Regions from separate parts of the Ectopseudomonas khazarica genome, predicted to be linked through region 2. Evidence: riboswitches for the same ligand, from Rfam matches in the RefSeq annotation. Region 2 holds a riboswitch; each other region holds the start of a gene.
What was found. A riboswitch is a leader RNA that binds a small molecule or an ion and turns the genes downstream of it on or off. The one in region 2 is predicted to bind cobalamin.
Positions count from the first base shown of each region.

Region 1: linked by a shared signal. The riboswitch ahead of cobO (cob(I)yrinic acid a,c-diamide adenosyltransferase) and the one ahead of cobG (precorrin-3B synthase) in region 2 are both predicted to bind cobalamin.
Region 3: linked by a shared signal. The riboswitch ahead of JLK41_RS21325 (TonB-dependent receptor domain-containing protein) and the one ahead of cobG (precorrin-3B synthase) in region 2 are both predicted to bind cobalamin.

Region 1 covers NZ_CP068551.1:1,993,846-2,001,084, reverse strand. Annotated here, with positions in the region: gene cobD (threonine-phosphate decarboxylase CobD) at 1-954, opposite strand, end outside; gene cbiB (adenosylcobinamide-phosphate synthase CbiB) at 947-1,855, opposite strand; gene bluB (5,6-dimethylbenzimidazole synthase) at 1,859-2,512, opposite strand; gene JLK41_RS09480 (cobyrinic acid a,c-diamide synthase CobB) at 2,509-3,801, opposite strand; gene cobO (cob(I)yrinic acid a,c-diamide adenosyltransferase) at 3,801-4,412, opposite strand; cobalamin riboswitch at 4,593-4,802, opposite strand; gene JLK41_RS09470 (hypothetical protein) at 4,842-5,162, opposite strand; gene JLK41_RS09465 (C40 family peptidase) at 5,172-5,696, opposite strand; gene JLK41_RS09460 (C40 family peptidase) at 5,779-6,402, opposite strand; gene JLK41_RS09455 (molybdopterin molybdotransferase MoeA) at 6,553-7,239, opposite strand, start outside.
Region 2 covers NZ_CP068551.1:5,329,720-5,336,958, forward strand. Annotated here, with positions in the region: gene bufB (MNIO family bufferin maturase) at 1-213, shown strand, start outside; gene JLK41_RS25055 (HvfC/BufC N-terminal domain-containing protein) at 204-986, shown strand; gene JLK41_RS25060 (cobalt-precorrin-6A reductase) at 983-1,702, opposite strand; gene cbiE (precorrin-6y C5,15-methyltransferase (decarboxylating) subunit CbiE) at 1,699-2,901, opposite strand; cobalamin riboswitch at 3,054-3,234, shown strand; gene cobG (precorrin-3B synthase) at 3,329-4,666, shown strand; gene JLK41_RS25075 (precorrin-8X methylmutase) at 4,659-5,285, shown strand; gene JLK41_RS25080 (precorrin-2 C(20)-methyltransferase) at 5,285-6,025, shown strand; gene cobJ (precorrin-3B C(17)-methyltransferase) at 6,221-7,239, shown strand, end outside.
Region 3 covers NZ_CP068551.1:4,529,406-4,536,644, reverse strand. Annotated here, with positions in the region: gene JLK41_RS21350 (substrate-binding periplasmic protein) at 1-703, shown strand, start outside; gene JLK41_RS21345 (retropepsin-like aspartic protease family protein) at 722-1,366, shown strand; gene ribA (GTP cyclohydrolase II) at 1,491-2,111, shown strand; gene JLK41_RS21335 (MFS transporter) at 2,108-2,521, shown strand; gene JLK41_RS21330 (cobalamin-binding protein) at 2,521-3,315, shown strand; gene JLK41_RS21325 (TonB-dependent receptor domain-containing protein) at 3,520-5,385, opposite strand; cobalamin riboswitch at 5,470-5,672, opposite strand; gene dxs (1-deoxy-D-xylulose-5-phosphate synthase) at 5,795-7,239, opposite strand, start outside.

The DNA.
Region 1 (7,239 bases), 2.0 Mb from region 2:
CAGGCGCTGCCAGCCACACTCGTCCGCCGGCAGACCGAAGCGCAGGCTGTCCAGCTCGGCGAACAGGCGCACCAGGATGCCGCGCCGCGCCAGCAGCTCGGCACAGGGCACCGCCCGCCGCGTGCAGCAGAACTGGAACAGCGCCGAGCCGCCGGTTGGCGGCATGCCGCAATCGCGTAGCAACGCGGCCAGGCGCTCGCCGTCGACCTGCAGGCGTTCGCGCTGGCGGCGCTGGCCCTCATGGTCGTTGAGCAGCGTCAGGGCCACGCTGCGCGCCGGGCCGCTGACCGCCCAGGGACCGAGCAGGCTTTCCAGCTCATCCAACAGCGCCTGCGCCGCGAGCACGAACCCCAGGCGCAGGCCGGCCAGGCCGAAGAACTTGCCGAACGAGCGCAACACGATCAGCCCCGGCATGTCGCTGTACGCCGCCAGGCTGTGCTGCGGGGTGCAATCCATGAAGGCTTCGTCGACCACCAGCCAGCCGCCGCGCTCGGCCAGTTGGTCATGCCAGTCGAGCAGGCGCGCCGGTTCGATCAGGCGCCCCGTCGGGTTGTTCGGGTTGACCAGCAGCAGCACGTCGAGCTGCGGCAAGGCACGATGCACCGAACCCTCGCTGAGCCTGGTGATGCGATGCCCTTCGCGTCGCCAGGCCGCCGCATGCTCGGCATAGGTGGGGGCCAGAATGCCGACATTGCCTGGCTTGCGCAGACGCGGCAGGGCCTGGATCGCCGCCTGCGACCCCGCCACCGGCAGCAGGCTGGCGGCACCGTAGTAGTCGCGCGCCGCCTGCTCCAGGCCATCGTTCACCTCAGGCAGCCGCGCCCAGGCAGAACCGGGCACGGCGGGCAGCTCCCAGCCGTAGGGCGCCACACCGGTCGACAGGTCCAGCCAGTCTTCCAGGGCAATCCCGTAACGCTGCGCCGCGGCGCGCAGCCGACCACCATGCTCAAGCAATCCCTACCTCCCACAGCGTCAGGCACAGCAGCCACAGCGCTACGCCGGCAACGACCCGATTCATCGCCCGCTCGATATCTCGCGCTCGCGGAGCCGGCCCCTCGCCCAGTCGTGGACGCTCGTGCACCTCGCCGTGATACTCCGCCGCACCACCCAGGCTGACGCCCAGGCTGCCGGCCCCCGACGCCATCACCGGGCCAGCATTGGGACTGTCCCACATCGGCGCCTGTCGACGCCAGCAGCGCAGCGCCAGGGCCACGTTGCCGAGCAGTGCATAGGTCAGCGCCACCAGGCGCGCCGGGATGTAGTTGAGGACGTCGTCGATCTTCGCGGCGGCCCAGCCGAAACGCTCGAAGCGCTCGTTGCGATAGCCCCACATGGCATCGAGCGTATTGCTCAGGCGATACAGCACGACGCCGGGTGCCCCCGCGACGATGAACCAGAACAGGGCGGCGAAGACTGCGTCGGAACCATTCTCCAGGACCGATTCGGTACCGGCGCGCGCCACGCCCGTCGCATCCAGCGCGGCGGTGTTGCGGCTGACCATCCAGCCGACGCGTTCACGCGCGAGCGGCAGGTTACCCAGGCGCAGCGCCTGCGCCACCGGCCGCGCATGCTCGTACAGGCTGCGCAGCCCGAGGGCGAAGTACAGCGCGAAGATATCCACCGCCCAGGTCAGGGAGGTCACCTGGGTCAGCAGCCAGGTGAGCAGTGTCAACGGCAGCACCGCCAGGCACCAGGCCGTGACACCGTGACTGCGCCAGCCGCCGCCGGCCGGATTGAAACGCTGTTCGAGGCGGCTGGCCAGGCGCCCGAAGGCAACCAGCGGATGCGCCCGGCGCGGCTCGCCCAGGGCGGCATCCAGGGCGACGCCCGCGCAGGTGATCAGGGCCAGGCTCATCGCTCAGTCACCACGGACACCCCAACGGTTCTCGAACAACAGCTCCGCCAGTGGTCGCGGCGTCGCCCAGCCCTGCTCCACCAGCATGGGCTTTTCATAGAACGCCTCGACCGGCCCCAGGCACAGCAGCGCGACCGGCTTGCTGCCTGCGGGCATGCCCAGCAGCTCGGCCAGCGCAACGGGATCGAACAGCGACACCCAGCCCAGCCCCAGGCCTTCGGCGCGTGCCGCCAGCCACAGGTTCTGAATGGCGCAGGCGACCGAGGCCATGTCCATCTCCGGCAAGGTGCGCCGCCCGAAGATGTGCTTCTCGCGGCCGTCCATCAGCGCCACCGCGAGCAGCTCGGCACAGTCACGAATGCCCTCGACCTTCAGGCGCATGAACGCGTCCGAGCGCTCGCCCAGGGCTTCGGCGGTACGCACCCGCTCCGCCTCCACCAGCTCATGCGCCTGCTGGCGCAGCTGCGGATCGCTGATGCGCAGGAAGCGCCAGGGCTGCATCAGGCCGACGCTGGGCGCGTGGTGCGCGGCCTCCAGCAGGCGTGCCAGCACCTCGGGCGGCACCTGGCCACCGGCGAAGTGGCGCATGTCACGGCGCTCGCCAATGGCGCGGTACACCGCCGCACGCTCCAGCGCAGAGAAGGCGTGATCGCTCATGGACGCAACAGCGCGGCGGCCGCCTCCGGATTGGATGGCAGGTAGAAATGGATGTAGCTGGCGGTGAGCCGGCCGAGCCGATAGACCGCCTCGGCCACCGGCTTGCCGTTCGGGCAGCGCGCCTGCGCGTGCGGCGTGAGCGGGCTGTCCAGTCGTGAGTGGTGATAGGTGTGGCCACGCAGCAGGCCTTCCGCCAGCTCGACTTCCTGCAACGCCAGCGCGGTCAGGCGCGGCTGCAGGGTCGCGCTGCCGGCAAGCAGGCCGAGCATGCGGCCACTGGCGCCCTGCTTGTCATGCAGCTCGTCGAGCAGGTAGAGCATGCCGCCGCATTCGGCGAGCAGCGGCTTGCCGGCCTGGTGATGGGCACGAATCGCCGCCGCCATGGCCTGGTTGGCTTCCAGCTCGGCCAGGTACAGCTCGGGGTAGCCACCTGGCAGGTAGAGGCTGTCCACCTCGGGCAAGGCGCTGTCGGCGAGCGGCGAGAAGTAGCGCAGCTCGGCGCCCAGGGCCTGCAACAGGTCGAGGTTGGCCTGGTAGAGGAAGGCGAATGCCGCGTCCCGCGCTACGCCGATGCGCACGCCGGCAAGCAGGGAGCCTGGCTCATCGATCACTGGTGCGGCGAAGCTCACTGATGGCGGCAGATCGACGTCGGCACTGGCCGCCAGGGCATCAGCGGCGGCATCCAGCCGGGCATCGAGGTCGGCCAGTTCGGCCGCCTGCACCAACCCCAGGTGGCGGCTGGGCAGTTCCACCGCCGCACTGCGTGGCAGGGCACCGAACCAGCGGATCGTCTCCGGCAGGGCATCACGCAGGATCTCGCCGTGGCGCGTGCTGGCGACGCGGTTGCCGAGCACGCCGGCAAACGGCAGGTCCGGTTGGAAGGTGGCCAGGCCATGGGCCAGCGCGCCGAAGGTCTGCGCCATGGCGGCGCCATCGATCACCGCCAGCACCGCTACGCCGAAGTGACGCGCCAGGTCGGCCGCCGAGGGCTTGCCGTCGAACAGGCCCATCACCCCTTCGATCAGGATCAGGTCGGCTTCGCCAGCGGCCTGCCACAACAGGCGGCGACTCTCGGCCTCGCCGACCATGGCCAGGTCGAGCTGGTACACCGGCGCGCCGCTGGCACGGGCATGGATCATCGGGTCGAGGAAGTCCGGGCCGCACTTGAACACCCGCACCCGCCGCCCCTGGCGCGTATGCAGGCGCGCCAGCGCAGCGGTGACGGTGGTCTTGCCCTGACCGGAGGCCGGCGCGGCGATCAACAGCGCCGGACATTGACGTGCGCTCATCAGAATTCGATGCCCTTCTGCGCCTTCACCCCGGCCTTGAACGCATGCTTGACCAGGTTCATCTCGGTGACCGTATCGGCGGCCTCGATCATCTCCGGCAAGGCGCCCCGCCCCGTCACCACTACATGCTGCAGCAGTGGCCGGGCTTCGATATCGGCCAGTACCGTGGGCAGGTCGAGATAACCGTGCTTGAGGGCGATGTTCAGCTCGTCCAGCACCACCAGGCCGACGGACTCGTCGGCGAGCAGGCGCCGCGCCACGTTCCAGGCGTCCTGCGCCTTGGCGATGTCACGCTGACGGTCCTGGGTCTCCCAGGTGAACCCCTCGCCCATCACGTGGTAGCTGACTTCCTCGGGGAAACGGCGGAAGAAGGTTTCCTCCCCGGTGCTGGCTGCGCCCTTGATGAACTGCACCACGCCGACCCTGATGCCATGCCCGAGGGCCCGGGCGACCATGCCGAAGGCGCTGCTGCTCTTGCCCTTGCCGTTGCCGCTGTGCACCAGCAGCAGACCGTACTCGTCCTGGGCCTGGGCGATCTTCTCGTCGATCAGGGCTTTCTTGCGCTGCATGCGCGCCTTGTGGCGCTCATCACGTTCGACGGACTCGCTCATGCTCTGCTCCTGTACATCACGCGCCGGCAAGGTCGTGCGCGGCGCGAACGGCAACCAGAAGAAGAGACGACGATGCGCACGTCCCATCCAGGCGCCAATGGCTGGTCGGGCATGCGGAAGACAGAAAACACGAACGCCCCGGTGCAACCGGAGCGCTGGCCGGACAACGCCCTCCGCGATGCCGTGAAACTGCGACAGGCCGGTCTCCGGGCTCGTGAGCGAACCAAAGGTTCAACGCCGCGCCTTCCCGTGCACTGCACAGTGGCCTATGGCGGCGTACGACTCACCTACCGTTGCGGGGGCAGCGCCGGCATTGGAACCGGCTTCCCTGTTTCACCCTCTCGACCGCCGCTGGCGGCGATTCAGGGCACCTGAAGCAAGGCGCGCAGAGTAGAGGCTGGCCACCCTGCGCGTCAACGCCGAAGCTGCTCAGTGCCTGGGCGTGAAGCCTGCCGGCTTGCGCGCCAACCACTCGACGAAGGTGCGCAAGCGCTCGTCGCCCAGCAACGCTTCCCGAGTGTTATAGGTCAGTGCCAGCTCCTTTTCGCTGAACAGGCGGTGAATCTGGTTATGGCAGGCGCGACAGACCCACAGCGTGGCGCTGATGCGCTCATGCCGGGGATAGCGTTTCTGTACGTAGGCCTTGTCATGCAGCGCCCGGGGAATCAGATGATGGCGCGTCAAGGCCACAGGGCGAGCGCAAAGCTCGCACGCTTCAGGCTGCGGCGGCAGACGAATGGGATCGGCCATCGGCAGGGGTCAGGGGTTGTGCGCCAGCTCCGGCGTGATGACCCGCTTGGCATCGAGATAGACACGCTGCCAGTAGACGTTGTCGAGGCTGTCCAGGCGCACGGTGCCGCCGCTGGACGGCGCATGCACGAAGCGACCCTCGCCGACATAGATGCCGGCGTGACTGACGCTGCGCCCGCCGCTGGTGGCGAAGAACACCAGGTCGCCACTTTGCAGGGCATCACGACGGACATCCGGGGTGCGCATGGCACTGAGCTCACGCGTCGAGCGAGGCAGGCTGATACCGGCGGCGTCGCGGTAGACATAGCCGATCAGGCCACTGCAATCGAAGCCGCCCTCGGGTGTGTTGCCGCCATAACGGTAAGGCGTACCGACCAGGCCGAGCGCACGAAACAGGACATCCTCGGTTCCGCCCTGATAGGCCGAGGAAGCGCTTGGCGGTATGTAGACGGGCTGGGGAGCGGGAGCGTGGCTGCTGCAGGCACTCAGCAGCAGCGCGAGGGAAACGAGGGCAACACGGGTCGTGACGGGCATGAGCGAGGCGATCCTGAGCCTGGACAGGCTCTACTCTGCCGCCTCGGGCGTGGTGGCGCAACCCTGCGGTTACGCCGTCCCCTCAGGGATGGGCCTTGGCCGAGGCCTGTTCGTCTTCTGTCGAAGCCAGCGCCAGCACGCGCTTGGCCTCCATGTAGCTGCGCTTCCAGTAGCTGTCGTCCAGGCTGTCGATGCGCACGCCACCGCTGCGGCTGCTGCTGGAGTGGATGAACTGGTCATCGCCCAGGTAGATGCCGGCATGGCTGACGCGACCACGACCCCGGTTGTTGAACAGGATCAGGTCACCCGGCTCCAGGTCGGCACGCGCCACCTTGGGCGCATCCAGCTTGATCAGCTCGCGGGTGGAGCGCGGCAGCTCCAGACCCACTTCCTCGCGGAACAGGTAGCCGACGAAGCCGCTGCAATCGAAACCGGACTGCACCGAGGTGCCGCCGTAGCGATAGCGGGTGCCGATCAGCGAACGCCCGAGATCGAGCAGGCTGTCGGCCAACTGCGGCATTTCATAGGGTTTGTCGTCGACCAGTGCGGCGACGTCATCCTCTGCCGGCTCGCTCTGCTGAGCCTGTACAGGGGCGGCGGGCCGGGCCGAGGTTTCGCCGCTCTGCGGCTGCGGCGCATGGCCCGCGCAGGCGGCGAGAAACAGGGTGAGTGCAACAGGCACGAGGGGTGCGAAGCGCTTCAGCATGGGCACGACCGTGTCGAGGGAATTCATATTAAGTGCGCGACTATGCCCTCTATATGACCCATTTGCAAATTCTATCGTTGCAATTGTGACTCCGTAGTCTCGCCACACCATCTAACGCGCCCAGCCAGGCAATGGCCGGGCGCGTGTCGCTCAGCCCAGAATCTCGCTCAGCGGGATGAAACGCAGCATGTCCCCTTCGGCGAGGGTGCTGCCCTCCATGACTTCCGCCAGGCCCTCGGCCCAGGCCGCACTGCGCAGCACGCCGGAACTCTGATTGGCGTAAGGCACCACCCGGCCGTGCTCCAACCGCGCCCGCAGGTACTCGCGGCGCATGCCCGGCTTGCTCCAGGTGAAGCCCGCCGGCAGCGGGAAGCCCAGCGGCTCGACCCGCTGAACGCCAAGGCGGCGCAGCATGTAGGGGCGTGCGAGCAGGCCGAAGGTGACCAGCGTCGAGGCCGGATTGCCCGGCAGACCAATTACCGGCACGCCCTGGTAATGACCGAAGGTCAGCGGCTTGCCCGGCTTGATCGCCAGCTTCCACAGCGCCAGCTCGCCCGCCTCGCGCAGGGCCAGGCCGAGGAAGTCAGCCTCCCCGACGGAAACGCCACCGGTGGACAGGATCAGGTCGACCTCGCCCAGGGCAGCCAGCGCCGCGCGGGTACGCGGCAGGTCGTCCGGCAGAATCCCGGCGTCGGTCACCGCACAGCCCAGGCGCTGCAACCAGGCGATCAACAGGCGTCGGTTGCTGTTGTAGATCTGCCCCGGCCCCAGTGCCTGGCCTGGCTCCACCAGTTCATCGCCGGTGGAGAGCACCGCCACGCGCAGACGCCGGCGCAC
Region 2 (7,239 bases):
GACTACGGCGACTACCTGATCGATACCCACGACCACCCGGTGTGCGACCCGGTCTGGCAGCTGTACCGGCGTACCCTGGCGCACCTGGGCCCGGTTTCCACCCTGCTCGAGCGGGACGATCACCTGCCGCCTCTCGACGAGTTGCTGAGCGAACTGCAGCAGGCGCGGCGCATCGCCCGCGAGGTGCTCGGCGAGGAGGCGGCATGCGCCTGAACGAATGGCAGCGCGAGGTCGAGCGCTACTTGCTCGGCAACCAGTCGACGCCCGATGCCGCCCTCGCCGCCAGCCTGCTCGGCAGCGCCGCACTGAGCGCCGAACAGGGCCTGGCGATCTATCACAACGCCTATCGCGCACGCCTGCTCGAAGCCCTGCAGGGCGACTACGCGGCGATCCACGCCTGGCTCGGCGACGACGACTTTGAGCGCCTCGGCCGCGACTACCTCGACGCCCATCCCTCGGCGCACTTCAGCCTGCGCTGGCTGGGCGCCAACCTGGCCGGCTTCATCGAGCAGCACCTGGTCGCCGAGCAGGCTGCACCGCTGGCCGAACTGGCGCGCCTGGAATGGGCCTTCACCCTGGCCTTCGACGCCCACGATGCCGAGCTGCTGCGTGCCGAACACCTGGCGCAGCTGGCGGCACAGGACTGGCCGCTGCTGCGCGTGGCGCTGCAACCGAGCGTGCAATGGCTGACCCTGCAGCACAACAGCCTGGAGCTGTGGCGTGCCCTCAAGCACGAGCAGGCATTCCCGGGCAGTCATGCCCTGGAGCACGCCGAGACGTGCCTGATCTGGCGTGAGCAACTGGTCACCCGCTATCGCAGCCTCGACCCCGCGCAAGCGCAGGCCTTGCAGGCCATGGCCTGTGAGGGGCTGAACTTCGCCGAGCTGTGCGACAGCCTGCAGGAACTGGGGGAGCAGGCCCCTGTGCAGGCCGCACGCTGGCTGCACCAGTGGCTGAGTGACGGCCTGTTGGTGAAGGCGACCTAGCGCGGCAACGCCTCGAGCAGCGTCTGCAGGTCGCAGAAACTGCGCGTTGCCGGCGCCGGCTCGGGCCGGCGCAACAGCAGCACCGGCAGACCCAGCTCGCGCGCCACCTGCAGTTTCGGCTCGGTCGCCTGGCTGCCGCTGTTCTTGCTCACCAGCACGTCGCAGCGGATACGGGCGAACAGGGCACGCTCCTCGTCCAGCGAGAAAGGCCCGCGAGCCCCGATGATCTCCGCGCGGGGCGGCGCCGGCTCGCTCTGCAGGCAACGCACCGTCCAGTGCTGGTGCGCAGGAATCTCATGCAGATGCGCCAGCGGCTCGCGCCCGGAGGTGAAGAATGGCCGCTGGAAGGGTGCCAGGGCATGGCTGAGCCCGTCCCAGCCCTCCACTTCGCGCCAGTCGTCGCCGGCCGCAGGTTGCCAACCGGGGCGCCGCAGCGCCCAGCAGGGCACACCGCTGAGCACGGCGGCCCGTGCCGCGTTGGCGCTGATCTGCGCGGCGTAGGGATGGGTCAGGTCCAGCAGCAGTTCGATGCCTTCGGCGGCGATGAACGCGGCCAGCCCGTCGGCACCACCGAAGCCGCCCACCCGCACGCGACAGGGCAGGTCGTCCGGTACCCGGCCCAGGCCGGCCAGGCTGTACAGCGTTTCGGGGCCCAGCTGACGAGCCAGGCGCAGCGCCTCGCTGGTGCCGCCCAGCAGCAGGATGCGCGGCCTCACGGCTTGCGTACCGCCAGCAGGGTGATCGGCAACGCCGCCCGCCAGGTATCGAACCCGCCCAGCGGTTGCGCCTGCGCCACCGTCAGGCGCAGCAGCTCGCCGCCCTGCCGTTCGCGAAAGGCCACCAGCGCCGCCTCGCTCTGGATCGTCACCGCGTTGGCCAGCAGCCGCCCGCCCGGTTTGAGCGCGGCCCAGCACTGTTCCAGCAGCCCCGGCACGGTGACGCCGCCGCCGATGAAGATGGCATCCGCTGCCGGCAATCCGTCCAGGGCCTCCGGCGCATGCCCGGCCACCAGCTGCAGAGCGGGCACACCAAGGGCGTCGCGGTTGTGCCGGATATGCGCCTGACGGCCCTCGTTGGCCTCGATGGCGATGGCGCGGCAGGCGGGATGGGCGCGCATCCACTCGATGCCAATGGAGCCGCAGCCGGCGCCCACGTCCCACAGCAGCTCGCCGGGCAGCGGCGCCAGGCGCGCCAGGGTCACGGCGCGCACGTCGCGCTTGGTCAGCTGGCCGTCATGCCGATAGGCATCGTCAGGCAGGCCGCAGGTCGGCGGCAGCACCTGGGTCCCGGCGTCCGCCAGGCACTCCACGGCGAGCAGGTTGAGATCGGCCGCGCGCGGCAGGCTCCACTGCGCGGCCAGGCCATCGATACGGCGCTCCTCGGGCCCGCCGAGGTGCTCCAGCAGGGTCAGGCGACTGGCAGCGAAACCGCGCGCGCACAGCGCTGCGGCAACCTGGGCAGGCGTGTCGCCGTCGGCGCTCAACAGCAGCAGGCGCACACCGGGAAACAGGCGGGCATTGAGCGTGGCCAGCGGCCGGCCGACCAGCGAGACCACGTCCACCTCCTGCAGCGGCCAGCCCAGGCGCGCCGCCGCCAGCGACACCGATGACGGAGCCGGCAACACCTGCAGCTCATCGGCCGCCAATTGCCGCGTCAGGCTGGCCCCGACGCCGTAGAACATCGGATCGCCGCTGGCCAGCACGCATACCGCCTCGCCGCGCCGCGCCAGCAACGGCTGCAGGTCGAAGGGGCTCGGCCAGTGTTCCCGCTCGCCAGCGATGCACGGCGGCAGCAACGCCAGCTGGCGCGGCGCACCGACGATACGCGTGGCCGCCAGCAGGGCCCGCCGCGCAGCCTTGCCCAGGCCGGGGTAGCCGTCTTCGCCGATACCCACCAGGGTCAACCAGGGTTTCATCCACCTTCCTCGCAAGTAGCCGACAGGGCGCGTGTCGCGACGCCGCGCAAAGCGGGCATAATAGCGCCTTCGTCGGTGCCCCTTGTAAACGGGCCCAAGAGTCTGTTCACGATCTGCATGCGTCAGCCGCCGGTGGCTTTCCGAGCCTGGCGTTGCTGCAGTGGATCGTCGACAGCCTCGAAGAGGGAATCCGGAGCGATCAACCATCGCCACCGAGCTGCCCCCGCAACTGTAAACAGCGAGTCCGCTGCACATGCGCCACTGGGCAACCGGGAAGGCCGTAGCGGATGAAGACCTGTCAGCCAGGAGACCTGCCGACGAACGCTGGTCGCGAGTGCCAACATCGGGCGGGGTGTACCGATGCCATGAAACCCTCTCGACGGGTTTCGCTGGTCCGGTCGCCGCGTCGTTGTTGCTGGTGAACCCTGTGCGCGACTGTCCCCTCACCGCCGAACTGCCAACCCCTCGGGCTTCTGCCTGTCCGGGCCTGCTGCGCATCGTGCCCGCACTGGACGGCGGCATCTGCCGCGTCAAGCTGCCTGGCGGCGTGCTGCACAGTGCCCAGGCGCGTGCGATCGGAGAGGCTGCCCGGCGCTACGCCAGCGGTACCCTGGAGCTGACCAACCGCAGCAACCTGCAGATTCGCGGCGTGCTGCCCGGCCAGGAGAGCGCGTTGATCGGCGCACTGCTCGCTGCCGGTCTCGGTCCGCGCGTGGCCGCCGCCGACGACGTACGCAACCTCCTGCTCAGCCCTGCCGCTGGCCTCGACCCGCAGGCACGGATGGACGTTCGCCCGCTCGCCGGGCAACTCCTCGATCTGCTGCAGGACACCCCGGCGCTGCATGCCCTGTCAGCCAAGTTCGCCCTGCAGCTGGATGGCGGCGAAGCCCTGGCGATGCGCGAACACCCGCACGACCTGTGGCTGGCCGCCGCAGATGAACGCCACCTGTTGCTGGGCCTGGCCGGCTGCCCCAGCGACGCGCCGCTGGCGCGCATCGAAGCCGCGCAGGCGGTCGAGCTGGTGCACCAGCTGCTGCTGCTGTTCCTCGAACTGGCCACGCCCGAACAATCACGCATGCGCCAGCTGCTGGCGCAGCTCCCGGCCAGCGAACTGCTGCAGCGCCTGCAGGCACGCCTGGACTTCCCCCTGCAGCCGCCAACAGCCGACTGGCAGACGCCCGCAGGCGTCGAGCGGGCGCCCGCAGGGATTTATCCACAGGCCCGGGCCGGCCTGTGCATGGTCGTCGCCGGGGCCCAGCTGGGTCGCCTGCACGCCGAACAGCTGCTGGCCCTCGCCGAGCTGAGCGAGCGGTATGCCGGCGGTGAACTGCGCCTGACCCCCTGGCAGGGCCTGCTGCTGGGCAACGTGCCGCAGGCTGAGGCCGCAACCCTGAGCAACGCACTGGGCGAACTCGGCCTGCTGCACGAGGCCGGCGACCCACTGCTCGGGCTGGTCGCCTGCACCGGATCGGCCGCCTGCGCCCGTGGCCTGGCCGACAGCAAGCACCACGCGCTGCACCTGGCCGAGCTGCTGCGCGCCAACGGCGCCCGCCCGCAGACTCACCTCAGCGCCTGCCCGCGCAGTTGCGCCAGCGCGCGGGTACAGCCCTACACCCTGCTGGCCAGCACGCCCGATCACTACCAGCTCTATCAACGCACCCCCGAGGTGACCGGCTTCGGTCGCCTGCTGGTGCCGTCCATGACCATCGACGAGGCCGGCGCCTGGTTCGCCCGCCACCTTCCCGCAGGACTCCCTGATGCTTGATTACATCCGCGACGGCCAGGAAATCTACCGCCGCTCCTTCGCCACCATTCGCGCCGAGGCCAACCTGTCCGGCATTCCCGCCGACCTGGAGAAACTCGCCGTGCGGGTGATCCACGCCTGCGGCATGGTCGACGTGGTCGAGGACCTGCGCTTCTCCCCCGGAGCTGGCGCCGCCGGCCGCGCAGCCCTGCTGGCCGGCGCGCCGATCCTCTGCGATGCGCGCATGGTCGCCGAGGGCATCACCCGCCCGCGCCTGCCGGCGAACAATCCGGTGCTCTGCACCCTGCACGACGCCGGCGTGCCCGAACTCGCCCGTGAGGTCGGCAACACCCGCTCGGCGGTGGCCCTGGAACACTGGCGCGAACACCTGGAGGGCAGCGTGGTGGTGATCGGCAACGCCCCCACCGCGCTGTTCTACCTGCTGGAAATGCTCGACGCCGGCGCCGCGAAACCGGCGCTGATCATCGGCATGCCGGTGGGCTTCATCGGCGCCGCCGAATCCAAGGACGCCCTGGCCGCAGACAGCCGTGGCGTGCCCTATGTGATCGTGCGCGGTCGGCGCGGCGGCAGCGCCATGGCGGTGGCCGCGGTCAACGCGCTGGCCTCGGAGGTGGAGTGATGGCCGGTCGTCTGCTTGGTCTCGGCGTCGGCCCCGGCGACCCCGAGCTGCTCACCCTCAAGGCGCTGCGCCTGCTCAAGTCGGCGCCGGTGGTGGCCTACTTCGTGGCCAAGGCGAAACACAACGCCGGCCAGGGTGGCAACGCCTTCGGCATCATCGAGGCGCACCTGGACGACGCCCAGCAGCGCCTGCCGCTGGTCTACCCGGTGACCACCGAGAAGCTCGCCGCACCGCTGTCCTACGAGGATGTGATCGCCGATTTCTACGACACCTGCGCCGAACAGATCGCCCAGCTGCTGGACGCCGGCCAGGACGTGGCGGTGATCTGCGAGGGCGACCCGTTCTTCTACGGTTCCTACATGTACCTGCACGACCGCCTCGCCGAGCGCTACGACGTCGAGGTGGTGCCTGGTGTGTGTTCCATGCTCGGCTGCGCCTCGGTGCTGGGCACGCCGCTGGTGTACCGCAACCAGAGCCTGAGCGTGCTTTCCGGCGTGCTGCCGGAGGAAGAACTCGAACAGCGCCTGCGCGACGCCGAGGCCGCCGTTGTGATGAAGCTCGGGCGCAACTTCGACAAGGTCCGCCGCGTGCTGCGCAAGCTCGGCCTGGACGACCGTGCCCATTACGTCGAGCGCGCGACCATGGCCAGCCAGAAGATCGTCGCGCTGGACGAGGTGGAGCCGATGGATTCGCCGTACTTCTCGATGATTCTGGTGCCCGGCCAGAAATGGCGGGGGTGATCGATTCCCTGTGGGAGCGGAATGCGGCCCAGCCGCTCCTGGATTCGTAGGGTGGATGACGTTTTTCATCCACCATCGTGGCGGTGGATGGGTGAAGCGCCATCCACCCTACACGCTCCCCCAGCTCGCACGTAGCCCGGATGCAATCCGGGAAACACACACCCCGGATTTCATCCGGGCTACAGGATCTACCGCATGAACATCGTCATCCTCGGCAGCAGCGCGCTGGCCACTGCACAACGCCTCAAGACGCTTTATCCACAGGCGCTGATCCATGGCCTGCGCGGCCGGGTCGAGGCTGCCGAGCGTCACTACGACGACTTCGGCGACAGCCTGCGTGCGCTCTATCGGGCCGGGCAACCGCTGCTGGTGCTGTGCGCCGCCGGCATCGTCATCCGCAGCCTCGCCCCGCTGCTGGCGGAGAAGGGCAGCGAGCCACCGGTGCTGGCCCTCGCCGAAGACGGTAGCGCCGTGGTGCCACTGCTCGGTGGCCTGGCCGGGGTCAATCGCCTGGCCCGCGAGATCGCTGCACACCTGGAGGTCACGCCGGCGATCACCACCAGCGGCGAGCTGCGCTTCGGCACCTGCCTGCTGGAGCCGCCGGCCGGCTACGCCCTGGCCGACCTGCAACAGGGCAAGCGCTTCGTCAGCGACCTGCTCGGCGGCGAAACGGTGCGCATCGAAGGCCAGGCGCCCTGGCTGGAGGCCGCCCAGCTGCCTGTGGATAACGCTGCGAAGCGGGTTATCCACATCACCCAGCAGGCCCGCCCGGCGCAGCCCGACGAGCTGCTGATCCATCCGCGCAGCGTCGCCGTGCTGGTCGAGCGAACCGACGACCAACTGGCGGCACGCATTCACCGGGCGCTGAGCGCCGCCAACCTGGCGCCACAGGCCCTGGCCGCTCTGCTTGCGGACAAGGCCCGGATGGCCGATGCCGAACTGCACGCAGCCGCGCGCGAGCTGAACCTGCCGCTGCGCTTCATTCACGGCGCAAGCGCAGAACTGCCCGCCCGGCAGCTCGCCGGCGACGGCCTGCGCCTGCTGCTGGCCGAGCAGCCGCTGGATGTCGAACGCCTTGGCCAGCGTCGTGGCCGCCTCAGCGTGGTCGGCCTCGGCCCTGGCGCCGCCGAGCACATGACCCCCGCCGTGCGCCGCGCCCTGGACGAGGCCGAAGACCTGCTCGGCTACGACACCTACGTGAAGATGGCCGGCCC
Region 3 (7,239 bases), 800 kb from region 2:
GCTGATGCTGGGCAGCATGACCTGCGCCCAGGCTCGGGATGATCTGCCGCACGAGATACGTCTGGCCAGCGAGGTCTGGGAGGCGTACACCGAGGCGGATGGTACGGGCCTGGGCTGGGACATCATGCGCAAGGTCTTCGAGCCGGAGGGCGTGAGCCTGGCCATCCACAGCGTGCCCTACACCCGTTCGGTGGGGCTGGTGCAACGCAACGAGGCGGATGCCTGGGTCGGCTCCTACCGCGATGAGGTCGAGGACAGGGTGTTCTACCCCAAGCACCATTACGACACCGACCGTATCGTCGCGCTGAGCCTCGAGGACAAGCCGGTGCCGACGCTGGAGAGCCTCGGCCAGTACCGGCTGGTCTGGGTGCGTGGCTACGAATATCAGGAATATCTGCCGAATGTGCACGATTACCGGGAAGTGCAGCGGCGTGGCGGTATTCTCGGCATGCTCGACCTCGGGCATGCGGACTTCTACATCGATGCGCGTCCCGAGGCCGAGTACGTGCTCAAGGCTGCCAGCCATCCGGAGCGTTATCGCCTGACCGAGCTGACCCGCCTGCCGTTGTTCCTCGGCTTTGCCGACACGCCGCGTGGTCACGCCCTGGCCGAGCTGTATGACCGGCGCATGGCCGCGCTGATCGCCAGTGGCGAGCTGCGGCCGATCTTCACGCACTGGCATCAACCTTACCCATTCGACTGAGCCGGGAGACCACTGCTCATGCTGCTACGCCACTGTCTTGTCGCCCTCGTGCTGTCGTGCTCGGGCCTTGCCTGGGCTGCTTCGCAGGTGCAGGTGGTCGGCCTGTTTCCGGGGGCGGCGGTGCTCAACGTCGATGGTCAGCGCAAGATGGTGCGCGTCGGGCAGACCGGCCCGGGCGGCGTCCAGGTGGTCAACGTCGACAAGCAGGGTGCGCTGCTGCGCGTGGACGGGGTCGAACGCGTGTATCCGCTCAGTCGTGAATACAGCGCCGGGTTCGCCGAGCCGCTGCGCAAGCGCCTGAGCATCGCCAAGGGCATTGGCGGTCACTACTGGGTCGCAGGGTCGGTCAACGGCCAGACGATGCAGTTCCTGGTCGATACCGGTGCCACCAGCGTCGCGCTCAATGACGCGCATGCCAGGCGCCTGGGAATCGACTACCGGGTCTCCGGGCGCCCCCTGCAGGTCAGCACCGCCAGCGGCGTCACCCGTGGCTGGCGGGTGACGCTCGACCGGGTCAAGGTCGGCGATCTCGAGGTGCTTGGCGTCGAGGCCGTGGTGCTCGAGGGCAGCGCGCCCAGCGATGCCCTGCTGGGCATGAGCTTCCTCGGGCGGGTTGGCTGGCGCGAGGAGCAGGGCATGCTGGTGCTGGAGTCGAAGCACTGAGCCCTGCGCCGGGATAGTCGATCATTTCTCTCGATACTGATGATCGGCAATTCTGACTGACCTGCCAGCGGGGGCTGCTGATACAATGCCGGCCCTGTTTCGTACTCATTGCTAGGAGTATCCGGTGTCCGTCGTGTTTGTCGCCGCCTCCCAACTGCCCACCCCCTTCGGTGTGTTCACCATGCACGGCTTCCTCGATGAAGCGACCGGCAAGGAGCACGTCGCCCTGACCTTCGGCGAAGTGGCCGGCGGCGCACCGGTGCTGGGGCGGCTGCATTCCGAATGCCTGACCGGTGACGCCCTGTTCAGCCTGCGCTGCGACTGCGGGGCTCAGCTGCAGGCGGCATTGCAGGCCATCGCCAACGAAGGCCGTGGCGTGCTGCTCTATCTGCGTCAGGAAGGCCGTGGCATCGGCCTGCTGAACAAGATTCGCGCCTATGAGCTGCAGGACGGTGGCGCCGATACCGTTGAGGCCAACGAGCGCCTGGGCTTCGGTGCCGACCAGCGCGACTACGCGATCTGCCTGCCGATGCTCGAACACCTGGGCATCCAGAGCCTCAAGCTGATGACCAACAACCCGCGCAAGGTGAAAGCCCTGGGCGACATGGGCATCGCCGTGGATCACCGTGTGCCGCTGCAGATCGCGCACAACCCCTACAACAAGCGTTATCTCGCCACCAAGGCCGGCAAGCTCGGCCACATGCTGGGCAACCAGCACCAGGGCGAGACCGAGGAAAGCCTGTGACCCGAGGCCAGGTGAAGCGCCGCCTGGCGCTGGCCTGGTGGCGTCAGCTGGGCGTCGCACTGGCGCCGCTTGTCGTGTTCAACCTGCTGTTCGGCGGTGGGAGCACCACGGTGCTGACCATGCCGCTGTTCGTCGCCGGCCTGGCTTCGATGTTCGTCAGCCTGCCGCTGTTCGCCGCCTACAAGCGCGCCCTGGTGGCCACCGAGAAGGCCCTCGACAGCGATGACGAAGCGGCTGCCTGGCTGGAGCTGGATCGTGTGCGCCTGCGCGCGCTGCTCGCTGCCGCGTTGCCCGCCTGGATCGCGGCGCTGGCGGTACTCGCCGGGCTCGAGGCGATTCCCCTGATGCTGCTGGCGCTGTCGTCCATCGTGCTGCACTGTCTCTATCGCATTCCCCGCCAACTGGGCTGATGCGCGCGCTGCTGCTGACCCTGTGCGTGCTGGCGCTACCACTGCCGGCTGCCGAGCGGGTGATCAGCCTGGCGCCTTCGCTCAGCGAAATCATGCTCGACCTGGGCGCTGGCGACCGCCTGGTAGGTGTGCTCGAAGGGGAACAGCAGCCCGCCGGCGTGGCCCATCTGCCGACGGTCGGCCGTTATGGTCAGCTCGAATTCGAGCGCCTGCTGCAGCTCGCCCCCGACCTGATCCTGATCGCCCCGGGCAGCGTGCCGCCAGCACAGCAGGCGCAGTTGCAGCGTTTCGACATCCCGCTGCTGGTGATCGAACCGGCCCGTCTCGACCTGCTGGGTGATGCCTTCGTGCAGATTGGCCAGCGAGTAGGCCGGGCGGAGCAGGGCGAGCGCCTGGCCGCCGAGTTTCGCGAGCGGCTGGCGGCGCTGCGTCAGCGCTATCGGCGCGAACGACCGCTGGCGGTGTTCTATCAGATCTGGCATCAGCCGCTGTACACCATCGGTGGCGAACAGTTGATCGGCGATGCGCTGCAGGTGTGCGGCGCACGGAACCTCTTCGCCGAGCTGCCGCAGCCTGCGCCACAGGTCAGCGTGGAGGCCGTGCTGGCGCGCGATCCGGACATCATCCTGGGCGGCAGCAATGCCGAACTGAGCGCCTGGCAGGCCTGGCCGCAGCTGCATGCCGTGCGCCAGGGCCAGGTATGGACGGTGCCGGACAAGGGCCTGGAACGGCCCAGTCTGCAGATGCTCGGGGCGATCGAGCAGTTGTGCGAGCGGATGGCCGGGGCGCGTTAGTGCCACGGGACGTGCAGTGCTTTCGCAGGCAGGCTTGGCCGCCTGTGGATGTTGCTGGCGTGGGTTGCGCTCGATGTGGCGCTAACCCACCACCGCTGCCATGCGTTCCATCGCTGGTGGGTTACGCGGCGCTCCCGTTCATCGGCGCTTGCCAGATAGGCGTTCGGCGCCGCTAACCCACCCTACGCGAGCAGTGCATCGACATCAGATCTGCGGCGTCCAGGTTACGGCGAACAGTGCGGTGCGTCCGGCACTGTTGTAGCCGAAGCGCCCGTTGGGCGTGCTGTACGTGGCTTCTGCGTAGTCCCGGTCCAGCAGGTTATCCAGCTTCAGGCTCAGCCCCAGTTCCTGGGTGGCCTGCCAGGCTGCGCGCAGGCTGAGCAGGCCGTAGCCGCTCATCCTGATCTGGTTCTCGGCATCGTCGTAACGACCACTGAGCGCACGCCAGCCAGCGCCAATCGACACGTCACCGAAGCGGCGGTCGATATCCAGCGTCAGCGTGCGTTTGGCGCGACGTTGCAGGGTATGACCGCTGTCGCGATCGCGCGGGTCGATCAGGGCCAGGGCCAGGTTGCCTTGCCAGCCGAACAGTTCCTGCTGCACTGCGGCCTCGAAACCATTGATCCGGGCAGTCTGGACGTTCTGCGGAATGAAGTTCTCGTCCAGAACGATGGCATCTTCGATCTCGGTTCGGTAAACGGAGGCCTGCAGCGAGCCTGTGTCGCTGTACCGGCTGCGCCATTGCAGTTCGTAGCTCCTGGAGCGTTCCGGGGTGAGCTCGGGGTTAGCGCTGGGGAAACACATGCTGCCGAAGCAGAAGTCCGGGTAATACAGGTCATTGAAGGTTGGCGCGCGGAAGCCTTCGCTATACGACAGAATCAGATCGTGGGCGTTGCCCAGCGGCAGAGTCAGTGCCGCATTCCAGGTGTTTTCGTCGCCGAACTGCTGGTTGTCGTCATGGCGCAAGCCGATCTCGGTGGAAAAGTTTTCCCCGCTATAACGATGCTGGATGAAGGCTGCGCGGTTCCAGCGCGAATCCTCGACGAAGTCCGTGGTGCCCTGGGCTCGATCCTCGTACCAGTCCAAGCCCAGCAGCAACTGATGGTTCTCGGTGAGTGTCAGCGTGTTCAGCCAGTTGGCGGCGTCACGGTATGTGTTGAACTGGCTGACTGAACCACCCGGTTGATCATTGCCGCTATCGCGTTTGTCTTCGCTGTGGCCCAGCTCCAGGCGACTGCTCCAGCTATCGCTGAGCTGTGCGTCGATGAAGCCGGAAGCACTGCTGAGCAGGTAGTCGGTAGTCGGCAGCGAGCCGCTGAAGACATCGTCGTACTCCACCTGGCCACGCTGGTCGAGCAGGTTGAAACCGATCTGCAGGCTGTCATCGAAGCGGTGCGACAGACTCAGGCTCAGTGAGCGGTTGCGGTAGGCATCGTCGTCGCCATTGGCGCCGAAACCGTCGCGGGTCGCGTCGATACCGGCCGTCTCGTCCAGTGCAGCGCCCAGGTGAAAGCGGGTGCGCTCATCGCCACCGGAAAGACCAAGGCTGCGCTGGTAGGTACTGTCGCTGCCGGCTGCCAGGCGCACGTAAGGGGCGAGCCCCTGGTCATCGCCCTTGCGCGTGAAAATCTGTATCACCCCACCGATGGCATCGGAGCCGTAGAGTGCCGAACGGGCGCCACGCACGACCTCGATACGCTCGATCTGCTCGGGGGCGAGAAATTCCAGGCTGCTGGTACCACTGGATGCCGCGGCGATGCGTTGGCCATCGACCAGCACCAGCGTTTGTGCCGTGCTGGTGCCGCGCAGAAACACGCCCGTCTGGCTGCCAGTACCGCCAGTGCGGACGACGCTAAGACCGGGAACGCGCTGCAGCAGCTCTGCAACGCTGCTGACCTGCAAACGCTCGATATCCGCTCGCTCGAACACGGTGCTGGCCGCCGTGGCCTGGGCTTGTGGTTCGGGCATGCGGCCCGAGGTGATGACCAGGGGCTCGGCCACGTAGGGTTCGCTGGCCAGTGACAGGCCAGGCAGGACGGCAATGGCCAGGGCCAGGCGAGACGCTCTCATGATGATTTCCTCAAGGTCGGCAGACTTTCGAGGAGGACAGCAGCCAGCGCGTGGGCGGCGCTTGACCGTGCTGCCCTCCGCAACACCAGTCGATCCGCCTTGGCCGGTCTCCGGGCTCTCGACCCCTATCCGCCTTCCCGGGGGCTCCCAGTGGCGGTTGGATAGGGACAAGCGTGATGCTTGCAGTCGATTACCGTTGCGGGGGCAGCGTCGGGATTGCTCATGGAGAGCGCACCGACTTCCCGTTCAGCAGACCGTTGAAAACTACCTGCGTTGGCGTTTTTTCAACGGCTTGCTGACGCCGCTTGCGCAGCGCACCCTGGCGGAACATGAAGTGCGCGCACCTTAGTGCGCGCGCAGCGGCATGACAAGCAAGCCCGGCTCATGCGGCGATGAGCGGGGCTCATGCTCAGAGCAGGTTCAGGCGTTCGCGCACCGCGCGTTCGATGCCGGCATCGTCCAGGCCGCACTCGGCGAGCATCTGGCTGGGCTTGGCATGCTCGACGTAGTAGTCCGGCAGGCCGAGGTGCAGCATCGACACCTGGCGGTTCTCGGCGGCGAAGAATTCGCTGACCGCGCTGCCGGCACCGCCCATCACGGCGTTTTCCTCGAGGGTCACCAGCAGCTCATGGCTGTCGGCCAGCTCACGCAGCAGGGCTTCGTCCAGCGGTTTGACGAAGCGCATGTCGACCACGCTGGCGTCCAGCGTCTCGCCAACCCGCAGGGCTTCGGCCAGTTGCACGCCGAAGGCCAGCAGGGCGACGCGCTTGCCCTGGCGACGGACCACGGCCTTGCCGATTTCCAGCGGTTCGAGGCCCGCATCGAGCGGGGCGTTGGGGCCGGTGCCACGCGGGTAGCGCACGGCTGCCGGGCCGTCGAACAGGTGGCCGGTGGTGAGCATGCGGCGCATCTCGTTCTCGTCGCTCGGCGTCATCACCAGCATGCCGGGGATGCAGCGCAGGTACGACAGGTCGAAGCTACCGGCATGGGTCGGGCCGTCTTCGCCGACCAGGCCGGCGCGGTCGATGGCGAACAGCACGTCGAGGTGTTGCACGGCCACGTCATGGATCAGCTGGTCATAGGCGCGCTGGAGGAAGGTGGAGTAGATCGCCACCACCGGCTTGGCGCCCTCGCAGGCCATGCCGGCCGCCAGGGTCACGGCATGCTGTTCGGCGATGGCGACATCGAAGTAGCGCTCGGGGAAACGCTCGCTGAAGGCCACCAGGTCGGAGCCTTCCTTCATCGCCGGGGTAATGCCGACCAGGCGCTCATCGGCCTCGGCCATGTCGCACAGCCACTGGCCGAACACGTTGGAGTACTTCGGGCCGCTCGGCCGCTTCGGGCTGGAGAGTGCTGCGGCCGGCGGCGTCACCGGCTCCAGCTTGGTGATGGCGTGATAGCCGATCGGGTCGGCCTCGGCCGGCGCGAAGCCCTTGCCCTTCTTGGTCACCACGTGGAGGAACTGCGGGCCGTCCAGGTCGCGCATGTTGCGCAGGGTGGCCAGCAGGGTCGGCAGGTCGTGGCCGTCGATGGGGCCGACGTAGTTCCAGCCCAGCTCCTCGAACAGGGTGCCGGGCACCAGCATGCCCTTGGCGTGCTCCTCGACCTTGCGCGCGATTTCCCAGGCACCGGGCAGGCGCGAGAGCATCTTCTTGCTGCCTTCGCGCATGCTGGCGTAGGTGCGGCTGGAGATGATCTTGGCCAGGTAGTTGGACAGGCCGCCGACGTTCTTGGAGATCGACATGTCGTTGTCGTTGAGGATCACCAGCATGTTGGCGCCGACGTCGGTGGCATGGTTGAGCGCTTCGAAGGCCATGCCGGCGGTCAGGGCGCCATCGCCGATCACCGCCACGC